4 regions of the Margalitia sp. FSL K6-0131 genome follow, and region 2 is predicted to be linked to each of the others. Evidence: riboswitches for the same ligand, from Rfam matches in the RefSeq annotation. Region 2 holds a riboswitch; each other region holds the start of a gene.

Region 1 (4,970 bases), 840 kb from region 2:
TACGCCGATTAGCAAGGCGCTTGCGCTTTTCTTATTGTTCTGTCATTAAAGTATTAAATATCCAATGATAACCTATTAATAAATGTTTTGGCAATTTGGGAAGAAGGTTTGTTTTTGTGACGAACCCACCCATAAGGAACAATATTTTTATTCGGGGTTTTCAAATCGATGGTCATAATGTTTTGGTTATTCTTTCGATTTTTATGAAAGGAGAAGTCCAATCCTACGGTAACGGCTACGCCTTCTTCCACTGCATTTTCAATGGCAAACGTATTATTTGTTGCAAACAAAACATCAATTTCAGCAAATTTTGCAACATTTTCTTCCAGAAAGTTTTTAATAATATCATCCTCATATAGGACCAATGTTTCCTTTATTAGCATTTCTGGCGTGACGGATTTTTCACTGGATAAATGAGAATCCTTATTAACAGCAACAACCATTTTGCCTTCTAACACAGTTTCAAACACTAAATCACTGTTTTTCGGGATGTAATCTTCATCAAGCACCATCAAGCCAATATCCATTTTATTGGATAAGATATTTTCGATGATTTCCTTAGGTCCTTTCTCAAAAATTTCGATCTTAACGTTTGGAAAATCTTTTTTAAAACGGGCTACAGTTTCTACAAGTAAGTGGGTGGGACCAGGAATCGTAGCGATTCTTAATTCACCTGACAGTGTATGGTTGAAGCTATTCGCTTCTTCTTTTAGCTCATTCACTTTCATTAATATTTCCGCTGCTTTTTCAATAATCACCTTTCCTTCAGGTGTTGGTGCAGCACTTTGCCCCCGTGACCTTGAAAATAGCGTTACCCCCAATTCACTTTCTAACAATGAAATGGATTGGCTGATTGCCGACAAAGTAATATGCGATTTTTGGGCCGCCATCGTTAAGGACCCGGATTTGGAAATTTCGACGATATATTGTAATTGTTCAAGATTCATCTTTTGCTCCTATATTAAGTATTACTTAATTATTAATTAGTATATCTAATTTTTATTTAATTTAAAACGTTGTTATAATTAGGGGGTAATAAAAGATATTAATAAGGAAGCTTCTTTTAAGAAAAGAGGAGAAAATACGATGAATTACAAAAATATCACCGTTGCAGGAAGCGGCGTTTTAGGAAGTCAAATTGCTTACCAAATTGCTTTCAAAGGCTTTAATGTAAATGTATATGACATTAATGATGAAGTATTAGGCAAAGCAAAAGATAGAATCTCGGATTTGAAACAACGTTATCAAGAAGATTTAAAAGCAACAGAGGAAGAAGTAAATTCCGCTTTTAATCGAATTTCCTTTTACAGTGATTTAGCAAAAGCAACTGCTGAGGCGGATCTAGTGATTGAAGCAATCCCTGAAGTGGTTCAAATAAAAACAGATTTTTATAAAGAACTAGGAAAAGTAGCTCCGGAAAAAACGATTTTTGCGAGCAACTCATCGACATTATTGCCAAGCCAATTTGCAGAGGCGACAGGCCGTCCGCAAAAATTCTTAAATTTGCACTTCGCGAATGAAATTTGGAAAAACAATACTGCGGAAATCATGAAGCATCCTGGAACGGACGCGAAAGTATTTGAGGATGTAATTGATTTTGCCAAAGCCATCGGAATGGTTGCATTACCATTGCAAAAAGAGCAGCCAGGGTATATTTTAAATTCATTATTAGTTCCGCTTTTAGATGCAGCGCAAATGTTGTTATTAAATGAAATTGCCGATCCGGAAACCATTGATAAAACATGGATGGTAGCAACAGGAGCACCAATGGGTCCATTTGCGATTTTAGATGTGGTTGGAATCACAACCGCTTATAATATTACACTCGCCAAAGCGGAAGCAACAGGTAACCCTGACTATAAAAAACTTGCTGATTTATTGAAATCCGAGTATATCGATAAAGGAAAGCTTGGAAGAGGAACAGGGGAAGGATTCTACAAGTATCCTAATCCAACTTTCATGAACCCGGATTTTATACAAGCTTAATATAAAAGCAGATATCCCTTTCTAGAAAGGGATATTTGCATTTTCCAATTTAAAAATTTCTCCACCGGATGGAATCGATACCGCTGTGAGGGTGGTTTTTTGATTGAATTTTAAAATATTCATATTCCAAATCCGATAAGGTTAACTCAAATAAATGCTTGCCGTCTTTTTTATATTGATCAAGTTCAATTAACTTACTAATTAATTCGTTCCTTCTAGTTTCAACAGCTTCCCTTAGTAATTTACCCATAAAAAAATCCACTCCTTTTTAATGAATAAAGATAAGAAGAGGATTACTCGAATACTTATGAACCTCAACTTATCTTCCAAGCATATGCTTGCAGGAATTAGCACAGGATTCCATTGGAATCTGCTGCTGAGGTTTCATCGGGCCAGTCCCTCCACCTCTCTGGATAAGTTTCCATGACATGTTAATTTTATTATTGATAATAGAATAAATCCTATAATTCCTATTTGTCAACTTATATTTATTTCTATTTCCATTTTTTATGCCAACAATTTAGTGGCAACCGAAAACGGACACCGGAACAGGCGCAATCCATAAAATTAGAATAATTTATGAAATGCTACATATCTTTTTTTAGATTATGGAAAGTTTTCATACAGCAGGAATTTTATAGCAAATGTCGAAGATTAATAAAAAATCATTTGGAGGAAGAGGAATGCCTGTATTCAAAAATAATGTGAAATGCATTATTAGGACTGCAGCTTTAAAGGATGCTAAGCAAATTTTGGATTTAGAGTATTCTATCATTTGTGAGAGGGAATTTTTCATTTCAGTACCTGAAGAAATTGAGAAACCATCCATACAGGAACAAAAAGAATGGATTCATAAGATAATCGAAAATGAAAAAGAGACAATGCTTGTGGCTGAAATAGATGGCGGGGTTGTCGGCTGGATAGTATTTCAATCTGATAATCGTAAAAGATTATCACACACTGGTTCTTTAAGCATGCTGGTTAAGAAAGAATACAGAGGGATGGGAATTGGAAAAATGCTCTTGAAAGCATTATTAGACTGGGCAGAGAAAAATCTTTTTATCGAAAAGGTAAGCTTAGGAGTATTGTCAACCAACCTTAGAGCAATATCCTTATACAAGAGTATCGGGTTCTTGGAAGAGGGACGTAAAATAAAAGAATTCAAGATGAGTGAAAATGAGTATGTTGATGATATCCTAATGTATAAATTTGTATAAACTAATGTTAAGCTGTAGGACACATAAAAGGGGGGTTTTTCTATGACCTTCAAAAAAGCATTTAATATTGGTTATTTTATCTTTCTGCTCACTATGATGATTGTATACTTTTTCATTCCTGCCGAGCGAAAATTTCCAGTCATTCTTATGCTGACGGTGGTCTTTGGATTATATCAATTTATCTTTTTGTTTTATAAAAAAAGAGTTTCTTAATCAACGAGGGGCTGGCCTAAAAGGGAGAGGGTTTAATGAGTGATCATGAAGTGCTGGAAACGTTCAAAAAAGATTTGCAAAACTATTCATTAGAGCAGTTACAATATATTTCGGCTGAAGGTGTTTGGTCTATTGGGCAAATGTATGACCATTTGATTGTTGTTGCCAATGAGTACCTAGATTATATGGAAGCCTGTGCATTAGCAAAGGAAGAGCAAACGCTTGGAAAAACGGAGTTCGGGGAGAATTTATATAAATTAGGCGGCTTTCCCCCTATTAAAATCAAATTACCAACTGAATTAAATTCCCCGCCAAACAATTCGGCAAGCAGAGAAGAACTTACGAACAGACTGGATCAGGTAATCGAAAGAATGAGAGAATGGGAAATGAAAGTGGATGGTATCAATCCAAATTACAAAGTGAAACATGGGGGATTTGGCTGGCTAAATGCGAGGGAGTGGTACGATTTAGTCGGCATGCATTCCCGCCATCACCTGCGTCAGAAGGATGAATTAGAACAAAAGCTAAAGAAGGTTGTTAAATGACAACGGAAATCATTTTTGCTTCCAATAAATTAGGCCATATCCATAACGAGCAATTGCAGCTTATGCTGGATAAATTTCATTTAGGACAGCTGGTTTCCTCTACGAAAACGGCAAATGGGGCAATGGGACAGACGATGCTTATCACATCAACGGAAGGGAAATTTGTGTTGAAGGGAAACCCTTTGTATCCTGGACAATTGGTGGAGGAAAAATTTTTTATTGAAAATCTCCATAAAAGAACAAAAGTAAAGGTTCCCATTCCATATAGGATAGACGATTCGGAAGAAATATTCGGTTGGAGCTATTCGCTTATGCCATGCCTCCAAGGGGAGCATATGAATTCCGGTCACTTTCAAGCTTTATTGAATGCAGAGGACAAGCATCGACTTGCTGAAGCAATTGCAGAAACTTTAAGGGAGTTCCATCGTTGGAAAGTGAAGCAATTCGGTGAGCTTGATACCGGGCATTTTGGGATAGTTCCATTTAAAGAAGGCTATGTAAAATGGCTGTATAACAGAATTATGTTTTGGTTAGAAGATGCGAAGAAATACTCCGTGATTACAACGGATGATATAAAATGGACAGAAACATTGTTGGAGGGCTCTAGACAAAGCTTCGAAACATTTACTTCCCCAACATTCGTGATGGGTGATTTTAAGCCCGGTAACTTTTTGATTAACAACGGTTTGAATGGCTGGGAAATCAGTGGGGTATTCGACTTCACTAATGCTTATTTCGGAGATCCTGTTTCGGATTTAATAAAGATGATGATTTATTATATGGATAACGGGGAACAGGAGATAGCGAAACATCTTTTAAATGTTTATTTGGATGATATAAAAAATAAAGAGGCAGTAAAAAATCGCCTGAAAATACATATGCTTCAGCAGCGCGTTTTAGATTGGGGATGCGCAAAAGCAATCAATATGGTAACTTGGGACCCCAATCTTCCGTTTTCCCAGTGGGTGGAGACTTATACGAATTTTTTGGATAAAGAATAACCTTCCCA
Region 2 (4,970 bases):
GACAATATCTTTTAATGTTGCTTTTGTTTTATCAACACCATCTTTAAGCTTAATAAGTCCATTCGCTTCAAATAAGGATAAAATTCGGCCATGGTCAGAAACAGAATTACTCATGATAATCTTCGCTCCATTTGGAAGGTCTTTCAGTGACTTATATTTTTTCGAATAAACTCCCATTGGCTCAATATGAATCTTACCAGCAACCGCGAACTTATATCCATTTTCTTTCATTTGTAAATTTAAATAAGGAATATGCTGAAAATAGTTTGCATCAAGTTCTCCAGAATCTAATGCTTTATTTGGCATTACATAATCTGAATACTTTACAATTTGTAAATCAATTCCTTTTTTCTTCAAAATCGGCTTGGCTTTTTCTAAAATGACAGCATGTGGTGTATTAGATGCACCCACAACTAATTTTGTATCGCTATTACTAGATGAATTTTTCGTTCCGCAAGCAGCCAGTGAAACAATTAATAAAGAAGCTATGAAAATACCTAACCATTTTTTCATTTCTTAACCCTCCTGATGTTTTTAACGTTTATCTATTTTTTTTGTTATAAAATCTCCAAGAAATTGGATGATAAACACGATAATTAAAACTAGAATAGTAGCAAATACAGTTACATCATTTCGGCCTCTTTCAAAACCGTCCATATATGCAACATTTCCTAAACCACCGGCGCCAATTGCTCCGGCCATCGCTGTGTAACCGACAATAGCAATAGCAGTGACCGTTATACCTGAAACAATAGCGGGCATTGATTCTGGTAATAATACTTTAAAAATAATTGTACCTGTTGAGGCACCCATTGATTTTGCTGCTTCAATGACACCTTTGTCTATTTCACGAAGACCAATTTCCACAAGCCTAGCATAGAATGGAGCAGCCCCAATAATTAAGGCCGGTAAAGCTGCTGTTTCTCCAATAATTGTTCCTACAAGTAATTTCGTAAAAGGGATTAGTAGGACGATTAAGATAATAAACGGTATGGACCGAAATATATTAACGACAGCGGAAATAATCGAATGGATAAATCGATTTTCCCATGCTTGACCTTTAGCAGTAAGAAATAGTAAAAGTCCTAAAATAATACCTAAAATGAAAGTGGCGAGAACAGACCAAAAAGACATATATAATGTTTCCCATACAGCCTCTTTCATTGATAGCCATTCAACATCCGGAAAAAATTTCTCCATCATTTTACTTCATCACCTCCACGCCAACTTGCTGTTCTTTCAAATAATGGATTGCTTGCTCCATTTCTTTTTCGTGACCAACAATTTGTAAAAATAAGGTTCCATAGGAGCCATTCTGCGTTTGTGAAATATTCCCTTGCAAGATATTAATGGATAATGGAAACTCCCTAATTAAATTTGTTATAATCGGCTGCTCTGTTGAACCACCAATAAAGGTTAATTTTATTACGAGTCCATCCGGATACTTTTGCAGTAAATGGGAAACTACTTCTTTTGTATCTTCCTGTTCGGATACTTGCTGAACAAATCGTTTTGTAATTTGCTGCTGCGGGTTTTTAAAGACCTCCAGAACTGGTCCTGTTTCTACTATCTTCCCATTTTCCATCACTGCGACCCGATGGCATATTTTGCGAATGACGTGCATTTCATGTGTAATTAAAACAATGGTTAATCCCAATTGTTTATTGATGTCTACTAATAAATCTAAAATCGAATCTGTAGTTTGTGGATCAAGCGCTGAAGTAGCCTCATCACAAAGAAGAACCTTCGGATTATTAGCTAATGCACGAGCTATCCCTACTCTTTGCTTTTGTCCTCCACTTAATTGGGATGGATATGCATTTTCTCTACCCTCAAGCCCGACAAGCTTAATAAGCTCATCAACTCTCTTCATACGTACTTTTTTTGGTACACGGGCAATTTCTAATGGGAAGGCAATATTTTCACGCACGGTTCGAGACCATAATAGATTAAAATGCTGAAAAATCATGGCAATATCTTGTCTAGCTTTTCTCAATGCTTTGCCTTTTATTTTGGAAATCTCCTGCCCTGCTACTCGAACAACACCCGAGGTAGGAAGCTCCAATCCATTTAACATACGAATAAGTGTACTCTTTCCGGCACCAGAATATCCGATTACTCCAAAGATTTCCCCTTCCTTGATTTGCAAATCAATATTATCAACCGCAGTGACCACTTTATTTTTCGTTTTAAATTGTTTTCTCACTTGTTGAATCGTAATCAAATTATTTCCACCTTCTTTTCCCGAAATGTTCCAAATAAAAATGCCTCTCTGCAATGAGCAGAAAGGCACGCAAATATGATGTCCTTTCTCTCATCTTCCAAAACAATACAAGATTGTTTTGTGTGAATTGGCACCATTTCAGTTATGAACTGATGGTTGCCGGGTTTCATAGGGCACATCCCTCCACCTCTCTTGATAAGAGCACACATTTATTCAATTGAAATTAAGTTCATATAATTACGAAAGTGATTGTAACACGCAAAGAATTAACATGTCAAAGGAAAATTATACATTTCTAAAAAGAAACCGCTTCCGCTTGTTCGTCATAATCTCGACATAACCAAAAAACGGATTCTAACAATAGAAAATGCCGGAATGAACCCTCGTAAACAACATGATTATATTTTCTTAATTGTGATAATCGAATATTCCCGCTTAATAGATCCATTGCAATTGGTTTTCCCATTATCATTTTCGTATCTATTTCATCTACTTGATTCGTTTTTTCAAAGGAAAATTCATTTTTAGAAAACCAAACGACCCAAGTTTCCTTTTCTATACATATACAAAAAGTAAGAGGTTCATTTGGCAACAAGGCCTGTATGTGATTCCGGGCAAAAAAATGATATTTTAATTTTGTTAAGCAGCTTTCCATATAATCATCCCATTCAATCGTTATTTAACTGTAAAATACTTTAAACATCTCCTTATCTCCTCCTAAAATTTATCTGCAATTTTCGCGTTTAAAAACAAAAAAGGACAACAATCATCAAATCACGACTGTTATCCTACTTATTTCCCAAGAAATATGTGATATTTTGGATATATTACTACCTATTTGTAATATTCGTTCTAAAGTGTTTTTAATTTTTCGAATATGAATGGAACAGAATGAAATGCATAAATTTTTTCCCTTAATACTCCGTTTTGAAAAAGGAGTAGGCAAGGGACACTTTCTATTTGAAATTTTTCGGCAAGTTGTGGAGAGTAATTTAAATCTGTTTTATACATTTGTAAGGAAGGTAAAAGTTCTTCTGTTATTCTGAGAATCTTACCCGCAACCTGGCATGTACCACATAAAGGAGTATATAAATAGAGGGTATAACTTTTATCTTGCATTACCATCATTTCGCTGATTTCTTCATATGTTAAATCGTTCACGTTCTATCATCCTATCTATGGAAAAACACCTTGGAAGAACCAAGGTGTTTTTGATTAATCTTCGTTAATCATTTCTTGATATTGTTCTGCAGTCAATAATTCGCTTATTTCCTCTTTATTAGATGGTTCCACTACGATCATCCACGCTTTTTCATATGGTGATTCATTTACAAATTCAGGGCTGTCATTTAAATCTTCGTTAACAGCCACAACTTTTCCGCTTATTGGTGCATAAAGCTCGGATACTGTTTTAACAGATTCCACACTCCCGAATGGTTCGTCAGCTTGCACTTCTGTTCCTACCTCAGGAAGCTCCACGAAAACGATGTCGCCTAGCTCAGACTGCGCAAAATCTGTAATTCCGATGCGAACATTACCGCCTTCATCTTTTACCCACTCATGTTCTTCTGAATAACGTAATTCACTTGGTAAACTCATTGAAAAATCCCTCCATCAATATGTTCAAAAATACAGGTGAAATTCCCATAATAATATGTACTCACCCAACTTGCGTTTAAAGTCGAAATTCGACTTATGATATTAATACATAACAAGTTAATATTTACATAAAAGTTGTATGTAAATCAAGAATTTACTACATTCTTATCCCCATTTTTGTGCAAATTCTTCTTCCTTGAATCCAACTGTTACATCTTTCCCATCTGTAACTAGTGGCCGCTTCATTAACATTCCATCAGAAGCAAGTATATCAAGTAATTCATCTTCTGATGCACTTTTTATTTTATCTTTTAATCCGAGTTCCCGATATTTTTGTCCACTCGTATTAAAGAACTTTTTTAAATCTAATCCACTTAAATGGTAGAGCTTTTTTAATTCCTCTTTAGATGGCGGCGAGTCCACAATATGAATTTCTATCAATTCATGCTTATGACTCTCTAACCATTTTTTTGCTTTTCGGCAAGTACCGCATTTAGGATACCAATAAAACGTCAATGCCATCTGCGTTTCACTTCCTTTCTCATGGATAGTACAATCATGCTGCAATAATACTATTTCGACACAAATTTTATTTTACCTTCTATGCTAATAGCAAATTTATTGATTTTTATCCTATTCCCATTTGCGTTTTAGCTGAAAAAATTCTTGTATATAACCATAGGTTGAAACAGGAGACATGATCATTTGATAGGCCAAAATAAAGAGAATAAAACCGATAAAGTTTTTTCGAATTCGAAGATTTAACGGTCTAAAAACAAATCTCTTCTGATATAAGTAAAGAATTCCAAAGCTTATAAGCGTTAGTGGTAAAACAAAAAAGGTCATTGGCCCCACTATCCAAAAATGACCAAAAAATGCTAAAACTAAACCAGGTATCCAGAATAGGGTGTAGCTTATGTCTAAAAAAGGCATAATGAAGTTGATTCCTGTTAAATATTTCGTATATATTTGTGGCTGCTGCCATGGTTTGATTTCTCGCAGCCCTTCAATCATTCCCCTTGCCCAGCGTGAACGTTGACGGACAAAATGAAGGATTGATGTTGGTGCATCCGTAAAGGCTACCGCCAATGGTTCGAAAAATACTTTATTCTTACCTTCCAATAGTCTCCAAGTTAATACGATATCT
Region 3 (4,970 bases), 580 kb from region 2:
AGCAAATATCGTTCCTCCAAGTAATACGATTAAAACATTCACTCCTACAAGAGCTGCTATAAGGACAGCAACATAAGGAAGAACCTTAATGATTTCATAAGGATGTTCCCCACCTATATTTGCATGATTACCAAGTGTGATAATTCCAAGAATGATTGCAGTTAGAATGGCCCCAGGCAGCACAATAAAGAAATTGACTTTGAATTTGTCCTTCATTTGCGTGTTTTGAGTTCTTACTGCTGCAATCGTTGTATCTGAAATCATTGATAGGTTATCACCAAACATTGCTCCTCCAATAACAGTAGCCATCGCCAATGCCATCGAAATATCTGTTTGTCCTGCAATTCCTATCCCAATAGGAGCAAGTGCAACAACTGTGCCCATTGAGGTTCCCATCGAGGTGGAAATAAAGCAGGCGATAACAAATAGTCCCACCATTAATAAATTTGCGGGAAGAAAGGACAATCCAAGATTAACCGTTGATTCTACAGCACCCATTTCCTTAGCAACACCTGCAAAAGCTCCGGCCAAAATAAAGATTATTACCATTAAGATAATATTTGGGTGCCCAGCCCCTTTACAAAAGATATCAACCTTTTTCGATAACGTCTCTTTCCTATTCATTAAAAGTGCAATCGCACCTGCAACAATAATCGCGACACTTAATGGCATTTTTGAAAAGTCTTTTGAAAGTAGCCCTGTACCGATAAAAAGCAATACAAAGATTAGCAAGGGCAAAAGAGCAAGTGCACTTCCTTTATTTTCTTTTTGTATAGTAGGCATTTCTATTCCCTCCAGTTTATGGATCATTAGTGCATTGTCATACCACCTGTTACATTAATCCCTTGGCCTGTCATATAATCGGAGTATTTTGATGCTAGGAAAACAACGACATTGGCAATATCTTGAGGTGTTGCTGTTCTTCCTAATGGTACTTGTGAAATATCCTCATCTTTAATAGCTTCTGCATTTAATCCTCTCAACTTACCTCCTATAACTCTTTCATTTCTTTTCATATCTGTTTCAACGATTCCAGGACATACGGCGTTAACATTTATTTGATCTTTTGCTAATTCGATGGCCATAACCTTTGTAAAACCTAATACAGCATGTTTAGAAGCTACATAGCTCCCCATTAATCGATAGCCATTTTTACCTGCTTGCGAAGAAATATTAATAATTTTTCCTCCTTCACCTTGTTCTTTTAAGTAACGTGCGACGGCTTGACTGCATAAGTAAACTCCCTTTGCATTCACATCCATTACACGATCCCAATCACTCTCTTTAATATCGACGGCATAATCCAAGGAAGAAACTCCGGCATTATTGACTAAAATATCTACCCTTCCAAAAGTTTTGGTCACCGTTTGCACCATTTCTTCGACTTGTTCACTTTTTGCAACATTCGCCTGAAGATAGAGCAAATGATTAGTTGTTTGTTGTGGGTCAACGTTTATATCGATTGCTGCTACCTTTGCTCCACAGTCTAAAAGAGCATCGACAATTGCTTTACCGATTCCTTGTGCTCCGCCAGTTACAATGGCTACTTTCCCAGTTAGGTCCATACAATACATAATAATTCTCCTTTAAAAGCATTAAACATATTGGAATAATCGGATTAAAATGTGGTTAAATTTTGTTTTTTTACCTTCTTTTTATAGACGATATGCCTTATTTAATGAAGAAGGAATTAGTAAAAAGGAGCATCATTAATCCAAAAGTTAAAAAGAAAAGGCCGCTCATAAATAGAGAGGCCTTGGATTAACAAGTAGGTACGTCCTCTCTTATCTTTCAAAACTAATGTTTTGCAGGATTTAGCACCAATTCATGTTAAACATGAAAGGTTGCCGAGCTTCATAGGGCCAGTCCCTCCACTACTCTTTATAAGAGATACAATATGAAATTAAATTTACATCCTATTTGTATAGGATACACAATGGTTTCAGAAAAGTCAATTTTATTTTTATTGTGAAAATATTTTTTTTGGATTAATGGCATGCTCTTTTTTATTCAAATATTTATAGTTAGATAATTGTCGTTAGGTGACATGGCTGTGCTTTAGTAAATTATTTCACAATCTTATCGCATATCATAAATTATGATTAATAGACTCTTCCATTCGATCCAACCATTCATTTACTAAATGATTAAAAAGGTGTGGTTGTTCAATTTGCAAATTGTGACCAGCTCTATCCAATATAGCAAATGTACCTCGTGGATACTTGTTTAATAAACCAAGTGCATCTTTGTATCCAACTGAAGAGTCTTGTCTTCCTAAAAGGAATACACTAGGTTTATTAAAAACAGATTGATCAATCTCAAAAGTAAATCCATATTTATTCTTAACCTTATCTAAAAACTTTTCATCTCCAATTTTACAGCCACTTAAAATCTCTTGGTTGTATCTTAACCAAGTGTATTCATCAAGCACAACATTATTATTTCTAAAATCCTCTAATTCTTCCTTTGATAATTTTTCAATAAATCTTTCATCTGTTTTCAATATTTTATGTTTCTCAACTGTTCTTCCTTCTGAAAAAGGAATGATAACAGGACAAATAAATGCTGCACCTAGTACCTTTTCTTTTTGCTTTTGAATAACGCCCCTAGCTAAGTAACCACCATATGATTCTCCTGCGATTATGTACTCTTGATTAGGAATTATCGTTTGAATAAATTCTAAAACAGCATCCAACATTTCATCAGAACTACTTATGACATGATAATTTTTTGTTAAACCCATACCTGGCAGATCAATATAAATACGTCTCCATCCATCTCTCTTTGTAAATATAGGTTCCATACATCCAGTCATTAATCGATGGTCGGGTGTATAACCGTGTATCATAATAATTGGTTTCCCTTCCCCAAATTCTTCATAGTGTATTTCTGCTTGACGAACTTTGCAATATGCCATATCCTATCCCTCTTTTTTAATAAAATTCTTAACTAAAATTATATAATAGAATACTGCCAACCCCTTCTTGAAGATTCCCAATCTTAATTTGAACATCCAACTCCCTTTCTTTTTCGCTACACTCTTCTACTAAATTCACCATTGCTTCATAAGGAGCGATGAACAGCACTTTTACTTTCATTATCTTTTCCACCCATATCTTATAAATTCTAATTCAGTCATAGCATACATCCTAATGGAATGCAATTATGAGAAATGATGTCGGGTTGCTCATCCTAGATTAATTATTTTTAAAACAACCTTCCTATTATACGAATTAGTAATGAATTATCCCTTTATGCAGCAAGCGAGCTTTTCCCTATATCCAATATATAAATTGGTATTGGACATTCCTTTGAGATAACATAATAATTTGAATTATATAAACAGGAGGTGATAGGATGCGTGCACTTGCAAAAGTTAATCCTGGCCCTGGTGCCACCATACAACATAGGGAAATTCCCATCCCTAAGGATAATGAAGTATTGCTTTCTATTAAAATAGCAGCGATTTGCGGTACTGACTTGCATATTTATGACTGGAACCCTTGGGCTGCTAATGCAAACATCCAGATTCCAGGAATTATGGGACATGAATGTGTTGGAGAAGTAGTGGATATTGGAAGAAAAGTTACCTCTTTATCGAAGGGAGACCGTGTAAGCGTCGAGACACACATCCCATGTGGTCATTGTCAGCTTTGTTTGAGTGGGAATCCCCATATTTGTGAGAACCTACAATTATTTGGCTTGCAAACAAACGGTTGTTTTGCAGAATATGCAACAGTTCCGGCGATTTGCGTCAGAAAAATCCCTTCCAGTATTCCGGATGAAATTGCCTCTGTATTAGAACCATTAGGAGTAGGGGTTCATGCTGCTCAGAAAGCGGATATTACAGGGAAACGAGTGGCTGTTCTCGGAGCCGGTCCTATTGGAATATTTTCAGCATGTTCTTGTATGGCACTTGGAGCGGAATCCGTTTCAATTAGCGACATCCAGCCAAATCGCTTGAAGATAGCTTCTGAATGCGCGGATGTTACAGCTTGGAATCCCCTTACATCAAAGAGTACCGATGTATTAACTGGCACTAATATTCCAGATGTCATCATAGAGACCACCGGGAATGAACGGGCACTTCAAGAAGCACTGCCTCATTTGCGAAAGGGTGGGCAGGTCGTACTAGCAGGTCTATTTCCTGGCAATGTTTCTCTTAATCTATCAAATGATCTTGTTTTTAAAGAGGCAACTCTTTATGGAATACATGGACGAAGAATGTGGAGCACTTGGGACTTGATGGAAGACTTAATTTCGAGTAAAAAGCTCAACATACAGCCTGCCTTAACTCACCACTTACCACTAGAGGACTATAAAGAAGCTTTTCAAATTTCCCATAGTGGCGAAGGGGTAAAAGTTCTCCTAACACCTTAAAAATAGTATATCGAGGAGGTTTTTCAATTGAATCGTAACAAAATTGCATTGATCACAGGAGCTGCACAAGGACTTGGTTTTGCCATTACAGATGTACTATCCTCATCCGGGTACAAGGTTATTTTGTTAGACCGAAATGAGGAGCAGCTCCAAGTGGCCACTAACAAACTTGTTAATGAAGGAAAAGATGCCCACGGGATAAACCTAGATTTGAGCTTCACAGAAGATATCAGTCGGATTGTAACAAAAATTCATGAAGACTTTGGAGATTTTCATGTACTAGTCAATAATGCGGGTGTTAATTTCGTTAAACCAGTTGAAACCGTGACGGAAAAAGATTGGGATTTTGTGATGAATATTAATTTGAAAGCAGCCTTCTTTATGATTCAATCAGTAGCTCCATATATCTCTAATGGAGGATCTATCATTAATATTTCCTCTATTGCTGCAAGTAGTCCTCGTCCACTATCGGTAGCTTATGCAGCATCAAAAGCTGGAATAATCAGTTTGACCAAAACAGCCTCTATTGTCCTTGCTCCCCGGAAAATTAGAGTAAATGCCGTATGCCCTGGTGCAATGGAAACGGATCT
Region 4 (4,970 bases), 1.2 Mb from region 2:
TCCGGGCACAATACTTCCTCTTTTGTTACCGTTTCTTCTCGAGCTTTCCCTTTCCGGGCACGATCCTTTCACCATTGTTATTATTTTCACGCATGGTTACCCTTTTCTTGGATATTTAGTCCGTTTTAACTTTTTTATTTTCCACACCTATTTTTGGATACGTCAGATAAATTGTGCTTTCAGTTAATATTATTTTTATCGATTTCCTCATTAATGGTGGATTCCCAAAATATCTTTTCCTTCCCAGTTGCATAACTGCTAATTATTTCTCTTAAAGGGTATGGCTGAAGGTTCCTTTCCTCTAGCTCATCGATATTGGCACAATAAGAAAATGATAACAATAATAAAGAATAAATTTTCTATACCAGGTAATGTAATTTAATCGGAAATAGTCTCAATTTTATATTTTTCCTTCAAAACAAAATGCAAATACATTATTCTAACAGCTAATATAAACTTTTTCTCTATTTTCAAAGATGCTGGGCTATGTAAAAATTCCTCAAACTCAAATGTATCTATACCGCAATAAACAGCCAACGTTTCATAGCTAATACCAATATTTCTATGCAGCCCCTCGATAATAGAGATTATTCTTACAGTATCATCTATATTATCTACATGTGTTAAAAAGCTGCTGATTTCTATTGGATGATTGGAATAGGTTGTTGTTTCATTCGAATATAAAATCTTATTGATTAAGCCATCAGACATTTTGTATACATTTTTCAACTTCGAAATATTATCTTCTAAATTAATGCTTTTCATAAAAAACACCCTTAATACTCTATTTTTTGCTAACCTATTAGAATAATGCTTTGTTTATAATTTTCTAAATAACAGATAAGTAACCACAGGAAGCAGTACAACCATCATTTCATCATTATTGATAAGCAATTTAATTAAACCAATTCCCCAAATGATAATTAGAAAAGTTATGAGCCAAACCATTCGAACCCCTTTTATTCTCATTTCGTACCATTTCCTTTTGAGACTCAGGTATTATCGACTATATTATTCTTCAACATAGGAGTTTGTTTTCCTCCCTATTAACTATTACATTCCTTACACAAAACAAAATTATAGGTTGCCTAAGCAACCTACTTACTCCAACATTTTTTCATAACAAACACATTCATGTGCCCTATTAAACTTTTTCTTTACTAATTCAACATCTTCACCAACATAATGAGCAAAAGCCTGAACGGGGAATAAGTTAGGCATTTCACTTTTAATCGTTCCTTTCAACTCATTTCCGCCATCAATGTACACATGTAAGTAGGATTCTACCTTTGTGAATCCATTTTTCACATACCACTTATTTACCCATTCATCGTCTCTCGTCCAAGCTTCTAATCGATTTAATCCCTTGTTTTTAGCAATTCTTTCTGCTTCGTTTAAAAGCTTTGTACCGATCCCTTCTCTCCTAAAGTCAGGATGGACGGCAATATGCCATATCATTCCGCCAAGTCCAGTGCCTCTTGAACACACTGTCCTCTCCTTTATTTCGTATTCAATATCTATTAATCCGACTATTTGACCTTCCTCTTCAGCGACTAATTCCATTGCTGGGTTTTCATAGATTTCCTTTTCCTTTAATACATTGTCAAAATACGCAGTATCCAAAAAGGACAATACCCTGCATCTTACCCATCCCTGTTCATCTTCTATTTGATACGGTCTAATCTTCATAACTAAACTCCTTTTTTAAATGTTAGTCAAATAAATAAAGACCTCCGTTTTTTACGAAGGCCTTCTAAATGAAATAATCTGCAATTTTATCATTCTTAATTTAAACTTGAGGGGCTTGAACCAACGTAAAATTCAATTTGTATACAATTTGATTTAATCATAAAAATCCCCTCCCTTTAAAAATAATTACCAACATTATAAATTATACAAAAATTATAAACGGATGTAAATATTAGGGAAGAAGTATGCAGCAGTATTAAACTCAAAAAGCATTAATAAGGATCATTGAAGTTAATAACGAATACCACAACCATTATCATCCCCTTGCTCCCTGCAGATTTTCATTGACAGAATAACAGAACAGGTGTAACTTAACTTATAGTTAAATATTTTTAGAATTTTCTTATCTAGAGAGGCGGAGGGACTGGCCCTGCGAAGCCTCGGCAACAGACTTTTAGGAGTACTGTGCCAATTCCAGTAGCGAATGCTTGAAGATAAGAAGAGATCGGATATGGAAATTGCCCCTCTTCTTATTTGTGAGAAGAGGTTTTTATATTTTTTAAAGGAAAGAGGGAAAGATTTTTATGACTAAAACACTAGTTAAAGCACCATTTAGAGCCGATCACGTAGGCAGTTTTCTTCGAACAGAACCTATTAAAGAAGCAAGAAAGGCTTTTGCAAATGGGGAAATCGATACAGATGCCCTAAAGGCTGTTGAGGATGCAGAAATTGAGAAACTTGTCCAAAAGGAAATCAAGGTTGGTCTTAAATCCATCACAGATGGGGAGTTTAGACGCTCTTATTGGCATTTAGACTTTTTGGCAGGCTTAGAAGGCGTAGAATTGTTTGAAGCGGAATATATTAATAACTTCAAAGGTGACAAACCAAAAAGTAATGCCATTAAAGTAGTTGGTAAAGTAGATTTTAATGGCCATTATATGTTAGAACACTTTAAGTTTTTAAAACAAGCAGTAGAAAAATACGGTGATGGAAGCCAGGTTGCGAAGTTTTCGATCCCTAGTCCTAACATGTTATTTACTAGAATTCAAGGTGATGAATATTATCATGACAATCAAGAGCAGTTCTATTGTGATACGGTAGCGGCTTATCAAAAAGCAATTCAAGGATTCTATGATGCTGGCTGTCGTTATCTCCAATTAGACGATACTTCCTGGATTGATTTTGTTTCAGAAGATCGTATCAAAGCAGTTGTTGAAAAACACGGTAAGGATGTACAAGAAATCATTGATACTAGAGTTCGTTGTTTGAATGATGCTATTTCTAAGAGACCTGATGATATGTTAATTACCATGCATATTTGCAGAGGAAACTTCCGATCTACTTATATTACAAGTGGTGGATATGATACGATATCGGATGCCATATTCGCGAACTTACAGGTAGATGGACTCTTTCTTGAATACGACGATAATCGTTCAGGTGATTTCGAACCCTTAAAAAGCTTCAAACGTACTGATTTAACCGTTGTATTAGGACTCATTACATCTAAATTCCCAGAACTAGAAGACCCAGACAGAATAAGAGAAAGAATAAATGAGGCAAATAAAAATATTCCTTTAGAAAATCTAGCAATAAGTCCTCAGTGCGGATTTGCCAGTACGGAAGAGGGGAACAAGTTAACGGAAGAGGATCAATGGAAGAAGATTAAACATGTAATTGAAATTGCCGAAAGTGTTTGGGGTACTATTTAAGTATATGATTGATAAAACACCTCCTTCTTTTTTTATAGAATGAGATGTTCTAATTTCCTGATTGTATTAATCCCACCGTATATAAATAGACCGTCCATTTGACGGTCTTATGTATTTATCTATATTTTTTTAGGTACAAATCACAATCTTGTTGCCAATCATTTAAAAAAGCATTATTAGTTCCAATAACGACAGTAGCATCTAGTTCTAAGTCTCTAACTACATTTGTTGTTAATCCGGCATTAGTAAAGATTTCGAACGTTTGAGGTGCTTGGATTTCACTCGTCTCTATCAATAGCTGACCTCCAGCAGCGAGCCAATATGGAGCTTCTTCAGCTACCATCCTTTGAATATTTAGGCCGTCATCTCCTCCGTCTAAGGCTAGCTTTGGTTCATAAAGACGTGCCTCCATGGGAAGCATATCGATTGCTTTAGTGGGAACGTACGGAACGTTGGCAACTAATAAATTTATATGACCTTTAATCGATTGTGGTAAAGCATTATACAAGTCACCTTCAAAAATATAGTCCCGGAAATCCGTTACGTTTCGTCTTGTACATCGAATAGCGACCGGATCGATGTCAGCACAGTACAAGGAAATACCCCCGAGTGTTGCCGCCAGAGCAGCACCTACAGCACCTGAGCCACAACAGAGGTCAACGACTATATCTCCAGAACAAGACAGGTCTGCTGCCTGACGAACAAGAAATTCCGTACGTTTCCGAGGTACGAAAACTCCCTGTTCCACTTCTATCCGCAGACCACAAAACTCTGCCCATCCAATGACGTATTCAAGCGGCAGACCATCTGCTCGCATTTTCACCTTTTGGTTGAGGTCGTCTAAAGAATGTGCCTCTGAAATAAGTATTTGAGCTTCCTCTTCTGCAAATACACAGCCAGCACTTCGAAGCCTGTTAACAATAGATTTTTCCGTTTTGTCGTCCAATTGGATACTTAATTTTACTTTTATTCGCTATCACCCTTTTAATTTTGGTTTATTTATTATTCGATAATAAAAGAAAATATCCTTCTTTAACTGACTTGTTACCTTAACATCTTTTGTTGATGGAAGGCCATTGAATACACTCCCTTCTTGGCTGTTCACAATTATAAGACAATATAAAAAAATAATGTCAGTGTTTTGTATATAACTTCCTTGTAAACCAAAAACACCAATACCCAGCAATCGAGTAGGAGGGGGTGACTAACCCCCGACCTCTCACACCACCGTACGTACCGTTCGGTATACGGCGGTTCACTTAAGTATGACGCAAATGGTTGTATCTATCTAACAGACTTTTAAGCTTTTGATTTCTCCAAAACTTTAGATTTAGTGTTGTGTGTAAGATAGGACTATTCGAAATGCGCCAATATTTCTTACGAGAATTTCCCCATTCATGGGCCTTCTCTCTTGGAACGCCAAGGGATATGAGCCTTTTAATTTTTGTTTTGGGTAGTTTCCATTGTTTCCAAAGGCACATTCGGAGTCTTCTTCGAATATGTTCATCCAGTTGTTTAAAGGGAGTTGGCGTGTCTGCCAGCGCAAAATATCCGCACCAACCAACAAGG

What was found. A riboswitch is a leader RNA that binds a small molecule or an ion and turns the genes downstream of it on or off. The one in region 2 is predicted to bind S-adenosylmethionine.
Region 1: it holds a riboswitch for S-adenosylmethionine, as region 2 does, so the genes downstream of both, NSQ59_RS04235 (Fur-regulated basic protein FbpA) here and NSQ59_RS08045 (methionine ABC transporter ATP-binding protein) in region 2, are expected to answer to the same signal.
Region 3: it holds a riboswitch for S-adenosylmethionine, as region 2 does, so the genes downstream of both, NSQ59_RS05420 (SDR family NAD(P)-dependent oxidoreductase) here and NSQ59_RS08045 (methionine ABC transporter ATP-binding protein) in region 2, are expected to answer to the same signal.
Region 4: it holds a riboswitch for S-adenosylmethionine, as region 2 does, so the genes downstream of both, NSQ59_RS02365 (5-methyltetrahydropteroyltriglutamate--homocysteine S-methyltransferase) here and NSQ59_RS08045 (methionine ABC transporter ATP-binding protein) in region 2, are expected to answer to the same signal.

What each region holds. Positions count from the first base shown of each region.
Region 1 is NZ_JBBOZS010000001.1:840,363-845,332, forward strand. Features, by position in the region: gene NSQ59_RS04225 (LysR family transcriptional regulator) at 54-947, opposite strand; gene NSQ59_RS04230 (3-hydroxyacyl-CoA dehydrogenase) at 1,087-1,986, shown strand; gene NSQ59_RS04235 (Fur-regulated basic protein FbpA) at 2,036-2,236, opposite strand; SAM riboswitch class I at 2,303-2,406, opposite strand; gene NSQ59_RS04240 (GNAT family N-acetyltransferase) at 2,670-3,203, shown strand; gene NSQ59_RS04245 (hypothetical protein) at 3,246-3,416, shown strand; gene NSQ59_RS04250 (DinB family protein) at 3,452-3,961, shown strand; gene NSQ59_RS04255 (phosphotransferase family protein) at 3,958-4,962, shown strand.
Region 2 is NZ_JBBOZS010000001.1:1,677,633-1,682,602, reverse strand. Features, by position in the region: gene NSQ59_RS08055 (MetQ/NlpA family ABC transporter substrate-binding protein) at 1-513, opposite strand, end outside; gene NSQ59_RS08050 (methionine ABC transporter permease) at 535-1,203, opposite strand; gene NSQ59_RS08045 (methionine ABC transporter ATP-binding protein) at 1,205-2,224, opposite strand; SAM riboswitch class I at 2,312-2,426, opposite strand; gene NSQ59_RS08040 (hypothetical protein) at 2,520-2,879, opposite strand; gene NSQ59_RS08035 (thioredoxin family protein) at 3,077-3,385, opposite strand; gene gcvH (glycine cleavage system protein GcvH) at 3,440-3,823, opposite strand; gene NSQ59_RS08025 (arsenate reductase family protein) at 3,989-4,345, opposite strand; gene NSQ59_RS08020 (glycosyltransferase family 2 protein) at 4,457-4,970, opposite strand, start outside.
Region 3 is NZ_JBBOZS010000001.1:1,094,280-1,099,249, reverse strand. Features, by position in the region: gene NSQ59_RS05425 (Na+/H+ antiporter NhaC family protein) at 1-783, opposite strand, end outside; gene NSQ59_RS05420 (SDR family NAD(P)-dependent oxidoreductase) at 810-1,574, opposite strand; SAM riboswitch class I at 1,782-1,890, opposite strand; gene NSQ59_RS05415 (alpha/beta fold hydrolase) at 2,090-2,917, opposite strand; gene NSQ59_RS05410 (hypothetical protein) at 2,946-3,098, opposite strand; gene NSQ59_RS05405 (alcohol dehydrogenase catalytic domain-containing protein) at 3,358-4,380, shown strand; gene NSQ59_RS05400 (SDR family NAD(P)-dependent oxidoreductase) at 4,408-4,970, shown strand, end outside.
Region 4 is NZ_JBBOZS010000001.1:460,323-465,292, reverse strand. Features, by position in the region: gene NSQ59_RS02380 (HTH domain-containing protein) at 379-765, opposite strand; gene NSQ59_RS02375 (hypothetical protein) at 820-948, opposite strand; gene NSQ59_RS02370 (GNAT family N-acetyltransferase) at 1,102-1,689, opposite strand; SAM riboswitch class I at 2,090-2,190, shown strand; gene NSQ59_RS02365 (5-methyltetrahydropteroyltriglutamate--homocysteine S-methyltransferase) at 2,274-3,401, shown strand; gene NSQ59_RS02360 (putative protein N(5)-glutamine methyltransferase) at 3,517-4,347, opposite strand; gene ltrA (group II intron reverse transcriptase/maturase) at 4,661-4,970, opposite strand, start outside.